One region of the Vibrio sp. M260121 genome, then DNA from elsewhere that is predicted to be linked to it. Evidence: predicted binding sites of a transcription regulator. Region 1 holds the regulator's gene; each other region holds the start of a gene.
The links. Region 1 encodes MetJ, which represses methionine synthesis genes. Its sites were predicted from a motif close to TTAGACNTNTANANGTCTAA; they were not measured.
Positions count from the first base shown of each region.

Region 2: the regulator MetJ is predicted to act here: its motif matches at 2,250-2,269, upstream of metE (5-methyltetrahydropteroyltriglutamate--homocysteine S-methyltransferase).
Region 3: the regulator MetJ is predicted to act here: its motif matches at 1,764-1,783, upstream of metK (methionine adenosyltransferase).

Region 1 covers NZ_JATABF010000060.1:1,547-5,837, forward strand. Annotated here, with positions in the region: gene QTO06_RS23180 (bacterioferritin-associated ferredoxin) at 1-163, shown strand, start outside; gene bfr (bacterioferritin) at 238-714, shown strand; gene QTO06_RS23190 (malic enzyme-like NAD(P)-binding protein) at 924-2,201, shown strand; gene metJ (met regulon transcriptional regulator MetJ) at 2,312-2,632, opposite strand; gene QTO06_RS23200 (O-succinylhomoserine (thiol)-lyase) at 2,862-4,022, shown strand; gene QTO06_RS23205 (bifunctional aspartate kinase/homoserine dehydrogenase II) at 4,039-4,291, shown strand, end outside.
Region 2 covers NZ_JATABF010000001.1:242,548-246,838, reverse strand. Annotated here, with positions in the region: gene metE (5-methyltetrahydropteroyltriglutamate--homocysteine S-methyltransferase) at 1-2,069, opposite strand, end outside; gene metR (HTH-type transcriptional regulator MetR) at 2,334-3,245, shown strand; gene QTO06_RS01085 (DUF4250 domain-containing protein) at 3,268-3,468, opposite strand; gene QTO06_RS01080 (hypothetical protein) at 3,653-4,291, opposite strand, start outside.
Region 3 covers NZ_JATABF010000002.1:204,719-209,009, reverse strand. Annotated here, with positions in the region: gene QTO06_RS02600 (DUF2189 domain-containing protein) at 1-247, opposite strand, end outside; gene metK (methionine adenosyltransferase) at 531-1,685, opposite strand; gene tkt (transketolase) at 2,055-4,064, shown strand; gene QTO06_RS02585 (methyl-accepting chemotaxis protein) at 4,190-4,291, opposite strand, start outside.

The sequences.
Region 1 (4,291 bases):
CTCTGACAAGAAGATTAGGAAGTTGGCGATAGATGAAGGCGTATCAGACATCAAAGGGATCAAACGATGCACAGCGTTGGGCAGTCAGTGCGGTAAGTGCATCAAGCAAGCTAAAGAAATTTTAGCGGAAACAGAATACTTAATACTGAAACAAGCTAGCTAATTATTCGCTAAGCCTTTTTGACACCTTCTCATTTGCTTCTACATTTAAATGAAGCCAAAGAGGAGGGCTTTGTCATGAAAGGCGATCCAATCATAATCCAACATCTCAATAAAGTGCTCGGCAACGAGCTCGTCGCTATCAATCAATATTTCCTGCACGCTCGTATGTACAAAGACTGGGGTTTAAAGCACCTCGCTGACAAGGAGTACCACGAGTCGATCGATGAAATGAAGCACGCTGACCACCTGATCGAACGTATCTTGTTTTTGGAAGGTCTGCCTAACTTACAAGATCTTGGTAAGTTGATGATTGGGGAAGATACCAAAGAAATGATCGAATGTGATTTGAAGCTCGAAATGGCAGCCATCCCAGATCTAAAAGATGCCATCGCTTATGCGGAAGATATTCGTGATTATGTTTCGCGTGACCTTTTTCAAGATATTCTTGAGGACGAAGAAGAACATGTTGATTGGCTTGAGACGCAATTGGGCTTGATCGAAATGTCTGGTATCGAAAATTACTTACAAGCGCAGTACGTCGACGAAGAGTAGGATTATATTTCGCTGTTTTCTCGTCGAAAGAAAGTGATTAAAAGTGCACCTGATCTGTCTATCAGGTGCTAATCGCAGATATCTGGTCTTATCTCTTACATTATTACCTTTTTTAAGGATATCGCTCGCAATCTTACCTATGAAGATTGACTTCTATCCTTTAGAATTTATTCCCCCTTACCGAAAAAATAACAAAAGAGAAACGATCCATGTCTGAAGACAATCGCCAAGAAGTCACCCCAGAAGAAGAACGCCGCCAACAAGCATTGGACTACCATGCGTACCCAACCCCAGGAAAAATTGCAGTAGAACTGACTAAGCCAGCAGAGACAGCAAATGATCTTGCATTGGCATACAGCCCTGGTGTTGCAGAGCCTGTACGTGAAATCGCGCAGAACGCTGATAACGTGTACAAGTACACGGCGAAAGGCAATATGGTTGCGGTTATTTCTAACGGCACGGCGATTCTTGGTCTTGGTAACCTTGGACCACTAGCATCTAAACCAGTAATGGAAGGTAAAGCGCTGTTGTTCAAACGCTTTGCTGGTCTAGATTCAATTGATATCGAAGTAAAACACCGCACGATCGACGAATTTGTCGACACAGTAGCCAACATTGCTGACACTTTCGGTGGTATTAACCTAGAAGATATCAAGGCACCAGATTGTTTTGAGATTGAAAAGCGTCTTATCGAACGCTGTGACGTACCTGTATTCCACGATGACCAACACGGTACTGCAATCGTAACCGCTGCGGGTATGTTGAACGCAATCGAGCTGCAAGGTAAGAAGCTAGAAGAATCAACCATCGTTTGTCTTGGTGCGGGGGCTGCGGCCGTGGCATGTATGGAGCTGTTGATCAAATGTGGCGCAATGCGTGAGAAGATCTACATGCTGGATCGTAAAGGGGTGATCCATACACGTCGTGACGACCTAAACGAATACAAACAGTTATTCGCAAACAACACAGATAAGCGTACGCTAGAAGACGTGATTGAAGGTGCGGACCTGTTCTTGGGTGTATCAGGTCCAAACTTACTACCTGCAGAAGCATTGAAGCTGATGGCAGATAAACCTGTTGTGTTCGCATGTTCAAACCCAGATCCAGAAATCAAACCAGAATTGGCTCATGAAGTGCGTGATGACTTGATCATGGGCACTGGTCGTAGCGACTACCCGAACCAAGTAAACAACGTTCTGTGTTTCCCATTCATCTTCCGTGGTGCATTGGATGTTCGTGCGAGTGAAATTAATGATGAAATGAAGCTTGCGGCAGTCGATGCGATTCGTGAATTGGCAAAAGAGCCAGTACCAGAAGCTGTATTGAAGGCAGCTGGCGTAGACAAGCTAGAGTTTGGCTCTGATTACATCATTCCAAAACCAATGGATCCACGTCTACTACCACGCGTAGCAAAAGCGGTTGCTCAAGCTGCGGTTAATTCAGGTGTAGCGCGTATTGAGATGCCAGAAAACTACATGGCGGAGTAAGCCAAAGTCATTTCTGACAGCAAAGAAAAGGGACGCGATGGCGTCCCTTTTTAGTTTGGTCTGAAACTGTCCCCGGTGCAGCTTCATCGTGTTGACGAATTTGTAAGCAATTATTCTTCGTCAAACGCTTCGAATTCGATGCCCATTGCCGTCATCAGCGCTTTCGCTTCTGTAGGAATATCATCTGGGCGGTCTTTACGAAGGTCTTCATCAGTTGGCAGTGGTTGACCTGTGTAAGCGTGTAGGAACGCTTCACATAGTAGTTCACTGTTAGTCGCATGGCGTAAGTTGTTGATCTGGCGGCGAGTTCGCTCATCAGTCAGCACTTTTAAAACTTTTAGCGGGATAGAGACGGTAATCTTTTTTACTTGTTCGCTTTTTTTACCGTGCTCAGCATACGGGCTAATGTATTCGCCATTCCAGTCAGCCATTGCGCACCTTCATTAATGTAATAAGTTAGAAAAATAAATATAGGTGCTGATTTTAGCTGCATTTACCGCCATAAGCAAAGACATATAGACGTCTAGAAGTGTTGACGTCTTATTTTTAGACAAGTAAAGTGAGGTTAATAGTTAGGGAAGCGTATTAATCAATTGAACAATACAAGCTAGATATAGCGCATTCCCATTTAGATGTCACCACCCGTGAAAGGATACACTCATGAGCACCCGTAAGCCTGCAACCATTGCTGTACGCACTGGTATCGAGTCAGACAGTCAATACCACGCTGTTGTACCACCAATCTACCTTTCGACTAACTATGGCTTCCCAGCGTTTGGTGAAGTCCCACAATATGATTACACCCGTTCTGGTAACCCTAACCGAGGTTTGCTCGAGCAAGCGTTGTATGAGCTTGAATCAGGCAAAGGTGCGGTTGTCACTAACTGCGGTACATCAGCGCTAAACCTTTGGGTATCGGCATTTCTTGGTCCTGATGACTTAATTGTTGCGCCACACGATTGTTACGGCGGTACTTATCGTCTTTTCAATACTCGTGCGAACAAGGGTGATTTTAAAGTGCAGTTTGTTGACCAGTCGGATCAGCAAGCGTTGGATGCGGCGATTGCGAAAAAGCCAAAGCTTATCTTGCTAGAAACACCATCAAACCCACTCGTACGCGTTGTTGATATTGCGGCTGTGTGTGAGAAAGCAAAACAAGTCGGCGCTTTAGTCGCAGTGGACAATACCTTTTTGACACCTGTGTACCAAAAGCCTTTGGAGCTTGGTGCGGACTTTGTTATCCACTCAACAACGAAATACATTAATGGTCACTCTGACGTGATCGGTGGTGTGGTGATCACCAAGAGCGAAGAGCATGCCGAAGAATTAGCATGGTGGGGTAACTGCATTGGCGCTACGGGTACGCCATTCGACAGCTACATGACACTTCGAGGAATTCGTACGTTGGGTGCACGAATGCGAGTTCACGAAGAAAGCTCTCAGCAAGTGTTAGCGTATTTGCAAACGCAATCTTTGGTGGCGAAGATCTATCATCCAAGTTTGCCAGAGCATCCAGGTCATGACATCGCGAAGAAGCAACAGTCGGGCTTTGGTTCTATGCTGAGCTTTGAGTTTGCTGGCTCATTTGATCAGCTAAAAGTGTTTGTTAAAGAACTTGAGCTCTTTTCTCTTGCAGAATCGCTAGGTGGCGTAGAAAGCTTGATTTGCCACCCAGCTTCAATGACGCATCGTGCGATGGGTGAAGAAGCACTGGCTGAAGCAGGTGTCTCTCAACAGTTACTGCGTTTATCTGTTGGCTTAGAAGATGCGCAAGATCTGATTGCCGATCTTGAACAAGCATTCGCGAAAGCAGCACAGTAATTGGGAGAGGAAGGTCATGAGTGTACAACGTCAGCTGCATAAATTTGGCGGCAGCAGCTTAGCGAACCCCGAGTGCTACCAGCGCGTGGTAACTATTCTTAAAGAGTATTCGGCAGAAAATGACTTGGTGGTGGTCTCTGCGGCAGGGAAAACCACCAACCGCTTGATCGAGTTTTTAGAAGGCTTAGATAAAGATGGCCGCATTGCCCATGAAGCCTTGCAGAGCTTGCGACAGTTCCAAACTGAATTGGTAGAAGCTTTACTAGAGG
Region 2 (4,291 bases), on a different contig from region 1:
TCGTTTGGATAATTAAACTCTTCAAACGCTTTGAGTAATTCCATGTTCGAGCGAGATGTCTCAATGGTAATGACGTCCGCATCCAACGCTGCTACCGAATCAATAATCTCATTGAACTCGCTATAACACATGTGGGTGTGAATTTGCGTTTCCGGTTTCGCACTTGCCGCAGAGATCTTAAACGCATCAACTGCCCATTGCAGATACGCTTTGTGGTCGCGCTTCTTCAAAGGTAGACCTTCACGTATTGCAGGTTCATCAATCTGGATAATATTGATGCCTGCGTCTTGTAGGTCGGACACTTCATCACGTAAAACAAGCGCTAGTTGGTCTGCAATTTCCTTACGGGTGATATCTTCTCGCGGGAATGTCCAACATAGTATCGTCACCGGACCTGTGAGCATGCCTTTCATCTGCTTGCTGGTTAATGACTGCGCGTAGGTAGACCATTCAATCGTGATCGGCTTTTCGCGTTCAATATCTGCCACAACAATCGCTGGTTTCACACAACGAGAGCCGTAGCTTTGTACCCAGCCAAACTTTGTGGTTTGGAAGCCAGCCAAGTTTTCGGCAAAGTATTCCACCATATCGTTACGCTCTGCTTCGCCATGCACCAAAACATCGAGGTCGAGCGCTTCTTGGCGTTTTACCGCATCAGCAATATGACCTTTTAACGCTTGGCGATACTCAGCTTCTGAAAGCTTACCAGTGCGATACGCGCTGCGCTGAACACGGATTTCTCCTGTTTGAGGGAAGGAGCCAATGGTCGTCGTCGGAAGTAGTGGCAAATTAAGCACTTCAGCTTGGTGGGCAGCACGCTCAACATACGGTGCACTGCGCTCACCGAGTGACGCGGTAATGCTATTCAAACGTGCCTGTACCTGAGGTTTGTTCACATGAGTGGCCGTTTTACGATCCTTAATTGGCTGGCTGTAAGTATCGCAAGCGAGAATGGCGTTTGGGTCACCATCTAGCGCACGCCCAAGTAGCACCACTTCCGTCACTTTTTGCTTCGCAAAAGCAAACCAACTTTTCACTTCCTCACTCAAAGAAGGTTCGAGATCGAGGTCGACTGGGCTGTGTAGCAGTGAGCAAGAGCTCGCAACCCATAATCGGTCGCCAATTTTATCTTTAACGGGCTGTAAACGTTCCAACTGTTTGCTTAAGTCAGTACGCCACACATTACGTCCATTCACCACACCCGCAGACAATATCCAATCCTCTGGCAACTTAGCGACAACTTCATCCAGTTGCTCTGGTGATGCAGACAAATCAACATGCAGGCCATCCACTGGCAGCTCAATAATCTTATTCAGCGTATCATTAACAGAATCAAAATAGGTCGTCAGTAAAACTTTCACATCACTGCGAATCACCTGATATCCGAGCTTGAATGCGTCAGCCCATTTGTCTTCAAGTTCAAGTGAAAGAATAGGTTCATCAATCTGCACCCACTCGACACCCAAACTTGCCAGCTTAGAGAGAATGGCTTGATACGCAGTCAAAATTCTCGGCAATAGCGTTAGGCGGTCAAAGCCCTCTTCCACTTCTTTGCCCAAATACAGGTAACTTAATGGCCCAAGCAGAACTGGCTTCACTTTATGTCCTGCTTTAATCGCATCGTTCACTTCCTCAAACAATTGCGGCCAACTGACTTCAAATGAGTCGTCCTTACTGAATTCAGGAACAATGTAGTGATAATTCGTATTGAACCACTTCGTCATATCAGAGGCAGCCGCTCCTTTGCAATCACAGCCAGCTTGAGACTGCCCACGGCCGACTTTGAATAGCGTGTCTAGATCTGGAAACCCATTGGCGTGACGCTTTGGTACATGCCCAAGCAACAAAGTGGTCGTAAGCACATGATCGTACCAAGCAAAGTCACCAGCAGTAGCGAAGGTTAAACCCGCTTCCGTTTGCGTGTTCCAGTTCTTCTCACGTAATGCAGCACCAACTTGTTTGAGTTCGTTTTGATCTATTTCTCCTCGCCAGTATTTCTCCTGAGCAAATTTGAGTTCGCGTTTTTCACCAATGCGTGGGTAGCCAAGAATATGCGTTGTCGTCGCCATGTCCGTATTCCTTATTCAGTGTCTGATGTTTGAGTCAGAGCATCGAGTATGAAACTCACCAAGATGTCTGGATGGCTAAAACTATCTCTCTGACAAGCGAATTGAACAACATCCAATTATTCAACTTGTTTATTAAATAAATTCATAGTGAGGGATCTCACTCGCACTCAATCAAAACAAATGGACGTCTAGACGTTTACATATCCATTTTTTATCGGTAAGTTAATAAAGCTCATGGCAGATACATAAGGATGAATGGGATTCATGATAGAGTTGAAACACTTACGTACCCTCACCTCGTTACGAGATACAGGGTCACTCACAGCGACAGCGACAGCTTTGCATCTGACGCAATCAGCCCTTTCTCACCAAATCAAAGATCTCGAGTCTCGTATTGGCGGTCAGCTATTCTTGCGTAAAACTCGCCCAGTGAAATTTACATCTGAAGGTGAAATCTTGCTTCGACTGGCCGATGACGTTTTGCCAAAGCTTGCCAGAGCCGAGAACGAGCTCGCGAGTCTTAAAGAAGATGTGAATGGCCGCTTGCACATGGCAATCGAATGTCACTCTTGCTTTCAGTGGTTAATGCCTGCGCTTAAGGAGTATCAGATCACTTGGCCGAGCGTCACGCTCGACTTCTCGTCCGGTTTTGGCTTTGAGCCTCTACCTGCATTACTCGCCGGAGAACTTGATTTAGTGATCACTTCCGACATTCAGCCACGCTCTGAAGTGCACTATGAACCGCTGTTCGATTTCGAAATGCGCTTGATCACGTCCACCAGCCATCCCCTTGCCAATAAAGAGATCATTGAACCCGAAGATCTTGCCGATCAAACCATGCTTTCGTATCCAGTTCAGAAACAAAGATTGGATGTAGTGAAACACTTCTTACAGCCGGCAGGTATAGAGCCAGCGAAATGGAAGCAAGCAGATAACACGCTAATGCTCGTACAAATGGTGTCAGCAGGATTGGGCGTCGCGGCGTTGCCTAACTGGGCTATTTCGGAGTTTTCGCGTCAAGGACTCATCACCAGTAAACCGTTTGGTGATGGATTATGGCGCCGCTTGTTTGCTGCGACACGAAACTCAGAAAAAGATAAGCGTTATTTACAAGCCTTCTTTGCAACCGCGCGCCAACAATGCAAAAGCCACCTTGACGGTATCAAGATGGCTTAAAAATTCGGAAAGCGAGACGAATTTAACGTTCGTAAGATTTGAATTGATTAGTGAGTGGGTCGTATTGATAGCCAAGCATATCAAGCTTGCCCACTAGCGATTCCACATCCATTTCGTACATGCAAACGAGCTCTTCAAAGCTGTCGCACTCTAAGCGCAGCTTTTCATTAACGATACCCAGCAAAATAATGCTGTCCCAGTTACTAACATTGCTTAAGTCCATAGCGACACTCCTCTAAGACAAGGTATTCGACCTCAATTCTGTTGAGCACATGCGTCTTGGCGCACTCTAAACGAATAGAGGCTATATCTAAAGCGTAGACTTAATCGGATGATTTGAAAGTGAGCTCGGTCTAAATCCCGAGCTCATTAAGCAGAATTCTGAGAGGATGTAAGGTCACTTAGGCTTATGCGCCAAGCAAAAATAGACCTTGAAGGCTGGTCATTGAAGCAAGAGCCAGTAATAGCGCCGCCGCCAATTGAACTTTATTCGGCGCCTTGTGAGTAAAGATATGCCAGCACCAAACGACAATGGCCATAATCAGCATCGCCAATGACGCCAAGATGTGTTGCGTCACTGAGTTTAGCGTCGCTTCATCCAATTGATACGCCGAGAACAAGGTCATTACGACCAGCAACATACCAGAAACCACGCCAGTCACAGGCAAAATACGGTGGAAAGCTTGCAGGCGGCTGCGTGCGATAACCAGAAGCAGTTGAGCAAATGCCGCACCTAAGAAGAAGATCATCAGCGCCATCGAAGCTGAAGCAGCCCAGTGCGGTTGCTCGAACACTTGAATGCTCACATAAGCAAACGCCAAACCGTTAGCGAGGTGCAGCGCCCATAGCGGACCTTTTTCACGAGTCTTTTTAGTTTGAACTTGAGAGTAGAAATAGAAGATCGCGAACACGACCATAAACGCTTCAATACGTAGCGAAGCCACTGCCAACCAAAGAATACCAATTGATGGCAACATCTTATGCAGACGACCACGTTGACCCGGACAGATATCGCCTTTAATCAAAAGCAAAGTCAACAGCGCTTG
Region 3 (4,291 bases), on a different contig from region 1:
GCATCACGACGAGATGCGTGCCTTGCCACTGAACCAGAAGCACAATACCAATCGCAGCAGCCATAAAACAGATGCCGTAAAAGGCACTGATGAGTGGCATGCGGACAAAGTCATGAAGACCCAACGCGAGCCAATGGAATGGTGCCGATATGCTAACGGTATTGCATGGAATGGTTCTGGCGTATTCATTATCTGGAACTTCCTTTCGTTTACCCTGGAAGTCAGACGGGTTCACGGTACGAGGCATAACTCCTCCTTGATTTATTCCCACGGTGGCACCTAGGCCATATAAAGATGTTTGGCTGACGTTTTTCATGACTTTTTTAGCCACGTGAGCCTGCATCATAGTTCTTTACGTTATATACATCGAAAAGTGCATTTAACATTATGTTAACTATTGGCGGAGATGGGGCAATTTACAAATAATTGCTGAATTTTTGTTCAAGGAAAGAGTGAGAAGGCTGAGAGGGGGGCAGAAACAAAAGCCCTCGCCAGAGGCGAGGGCTTTATCGATTCTTTGCGTGGCTTGATTACTTGATGCCAGCGAAATCGCGTAGGATAGCTGCTTTATCTGTAGCTTCCCATGGGAACTCTTCGCGACCGAAGTGACCGTATGCTGCTGTCTGCTTGTAGATAGGTTGAAGCAGGTTAAGCATTTCTTGTAGGCCGTATGGACGTAGGTCGAAGTTTTGACGAACCGCTTCAATGATGATTTCGTGTGATACTTTCTCAGTACCGAACGTTTCAACCATGATAGACGTTGGATCAGCAACACCGATAGCGTATGAAAGTTGGATTTCACAACGGTCAGCCATGCCAGCTGCAACGATGTTTTTCGCTACGTAACGTGCTGCGTAAGCCGCGCTGCGGTCTACTTTCGATGGATCTTTACCAGAGAATGCACCACCACCGTGACGAGCTGCGCCGCCGTAAGTATCTACGATGATTTTACGACCAGTTAGACCACAGTCACCCATTGGGCCACCGATAACGAAACGACCGGTTGGGTTGATGAAGAAGTTAGTGTCTTTAGTGATCCACTCTGAAGGTAGTACTGGCTTGATGATCTCTTCCATTACTGCTTCACGTAGATCAGGTGTTGTTACTGAATCACAGTGTTGAGTTGAAAGAACAACAGCATCGATACCAACAATCTTACCTTGGTCGTATTGGAACGTTACTTGAGATTTCGCATCTGGGCGAAGGAAGTCTAGTTTACCGCTCTTACGAACTTCAGCTTGTTTCTTAACAAGTAGGTGAGAGTAAGTAATTGGAGCTGGCATTAGAATTTCAGTTTCGTTCGTTGCGTAACCAAACATGATGCCTTGGTCGCCTGCGCCTTGCTCTTTAGGATCAGCTTTATCAACACCTTGGTTGATGTCTGGAGACTGCTTACCGATGGTGTTTAGAACTGCACACGAGTTCGCATCAAAGCCCATGTCAGAGTGAACGTAGCCGATTTCACGAACTGTTTCACGAGTGATTTCTTCGATATCAACCCATGCAGAAGTCGTTACTTCACCGCCAACCATAACCATGCCGGTTTTAACGTAAGTTTCACAAGCAACACGTGCTTTTGGGTCTTGCTCAAGAATAGCATCAAGAACTGCGTCAGAGATTTGGTCTGCGATTTTATCTGGATGACCTTCTGATACCGACTCAGAAGTGAACAGGTGCTTAGCCATGATAGCTCCAATCTTAAGGTTTACTCATGGCTAACTAACGCAGCTTGCCACGAAAAATACAATACAGTTTGTAGGTGTTTCTACATCTAGACGTCTATTTTAATTTCCCACAGTCGAATTACAAGCTCTTTTTCGATTTGAATTCGCCTAGCTTATTTCCCAATCGTTTGCTTTTGATGGGGTGAATTTCTAATAAATTACCTATTAAGTGCGAAAAGATTGAGTTAAAACCGCAAAAATGGTGAGTAAAACGTTTGCAGTCGGATTTTGGCTTTGAGAGAATGTTGTCCGCACTTTTTTATGCCCAGTTTACTCGGTTAATGTGCCCACATTCCTTTATCAATTCGCTTAATGCACTCAGGAGCAGACATGTCTTCTCGTAACGTTCTTTCAAACAAAGAGCTCGCAAATGCAATCCGCGCTCTTAGCATGGATGGTGTTCAACAAGCTAACTCTGGCCACCCAGGCGCACCTATGGGTATGGCTGATATCGCTGAAGTTCTTTGGCGTTCTCACCTAAACCACAACCCAGCTAACCCAGAGTGGGCTGACCGCGACCGTTTCGTACTGTCTAACGGTCACGGCTCTATGCTGATTTACTCTCTACTGCACCTGAGCGGTTACGAGCTATCTATCGACGATCTTAAGAACTTCCGTCAGCTTCACTCTAAGACTCCTGGTCACCCAGAGTACGGCTACGCACCTGGTATCGAGACTACAACGGGTCCTCTAGGTCAAGGCATCACTAACGCTGTTGGTATGGCGATGGCTGAGAAAGCACTAGCGGCTCAGTTCAACAAAGAAGGCCACGACATCGTTGACCACTTCACTTACGTGTTTATGGGCGATGGCTGTCTGATGGAAGGTATCTCGCACGAGGCATGTTCTCTTGCTGGTACGCTAGGTCTTGGCAAACTGATCGCATTCTGGGATGACAACGGCATCTCTATCGATGGTCACGTTGAAGGTTGGTTCTCTGACGACACGCCTAAGCGTTTTGAATCTTACGGCTGGCACGTAATCCCTGCTGTAGATGGTCACGACTCTGAAGCGATTAACGCAGCAATCATCGCTGCGAAAGCAGATCCACGCCCTACACTTATCTGTACTAAAACTATCATCGGTTTTGGTTCACCAAACAAATCTGGTTCACACGACTGTCACGGTGCACCACTAGGTGCTGAAGAAATCGCAGCAGCGCGTGAATTCCTAGGTTGGGAACACCCAGCATTTGAAATCCCTGCGGACGTATACGCTGAGTGGGATGCTAAAGCGGCAGGTTCTGAGAAAGAAGCGGCTTGGAACGCGAAGTTCGAAGCATATGCAGCGGCTTACCCTGCAGAAGCAGCAGAGCTTAAGCGTCGTCTAAATGGCGAACTTCCTGCGCAGTGGGAAGAGAAAGCAAATCAAATCATTGCAGACCTTCAAGCAAACCCTGCGAACATCGCATCACGCAAAGCATCTCAAAACGCACTAGAAGCGTTTGGTCAAATGCTTCCAGAATTCATGGGCGGCTCTGCTGACCTAGCGCCTTCTAACCTAACTATGTGGTCTGGTTCTAAGTCTCTAGAAGCGAACGACTTCTCTGGTAACTACATCCACTACGGTGTACGTGAATTCGGTATGACAGCGATCATGAACGGTATCGCACTACACGGCGGTTTTGTTCCTTACGGTGCAACATTCCTAATGTTTATGGAATACGCTCGTAACGCTATGCGTATGGCTGCTCTGATGAAAGTTCAGAACATCCAAGTTTACACGCATGACTCTATCGGTCTTGGTGAAGATGGTCCAACTCACCAACCAGTTGAGCAAATCGCGTCTCTACGTCTGACTCCAAACATGAGCACATGGCGTCCATGTGACCAAGTTGAGTCTGCAGTTGCATGGAAACTGGCGATTGAACGTAAAGATGCACCATCTGCACTTATCTTCTCTCGTCAAAACCTTGCACAACAAGAGCGTACGGCTGAGCAAGTAGCGGACATCGCGAAAGGTGCTTACATCCTGAAAGACAGTGATGGCAAGCCTGAGCTAATCCTAATTGCAACTGGTTCTGAAGTTGAACTAGCAGTGAAAGCGGCTGAGCAACTAACCGCTGAAGGTAAGAAAGTGCGCGTTGTTTCAATGCCATCAACAGATGCATTCGACAAGCAAGACGCAGCTTACCGTGAGTCAGTACTGCCATCAGACGTAACGGCACGTATCGCTGTAGAAGCGGGCATTGCTGACTTCTGGTACAAGTACGTTGGCTTCGACGGTCGCATCATCGGTATGACAACATTCGGTGAATCTGCACCAGCTGACCAACTGTTCGAAATGTTTGGTTTCACTGTAGAAAACGTAGTGAACACAGCAAAAGAACTGCTAGCTTAATCGCTTAGAATTATCAGTTTTCTCTATTGCGAATTTGAAAACTGAAAAGCCCCGCTCTCTGTAGCGGGGCTTTATTTTATCTGTTCATTTTGAACGACGATTCAACGATCTAGTTCTAGTTCGTATCACTTCTCTTCAAACTGATTCGCAAGTCGGTAGAAGTCTTGAACCTGCTCTTTTAACTGCTTACTGTTTTGCTCTACAGAATATGTCGCGGCCAAGTTCTG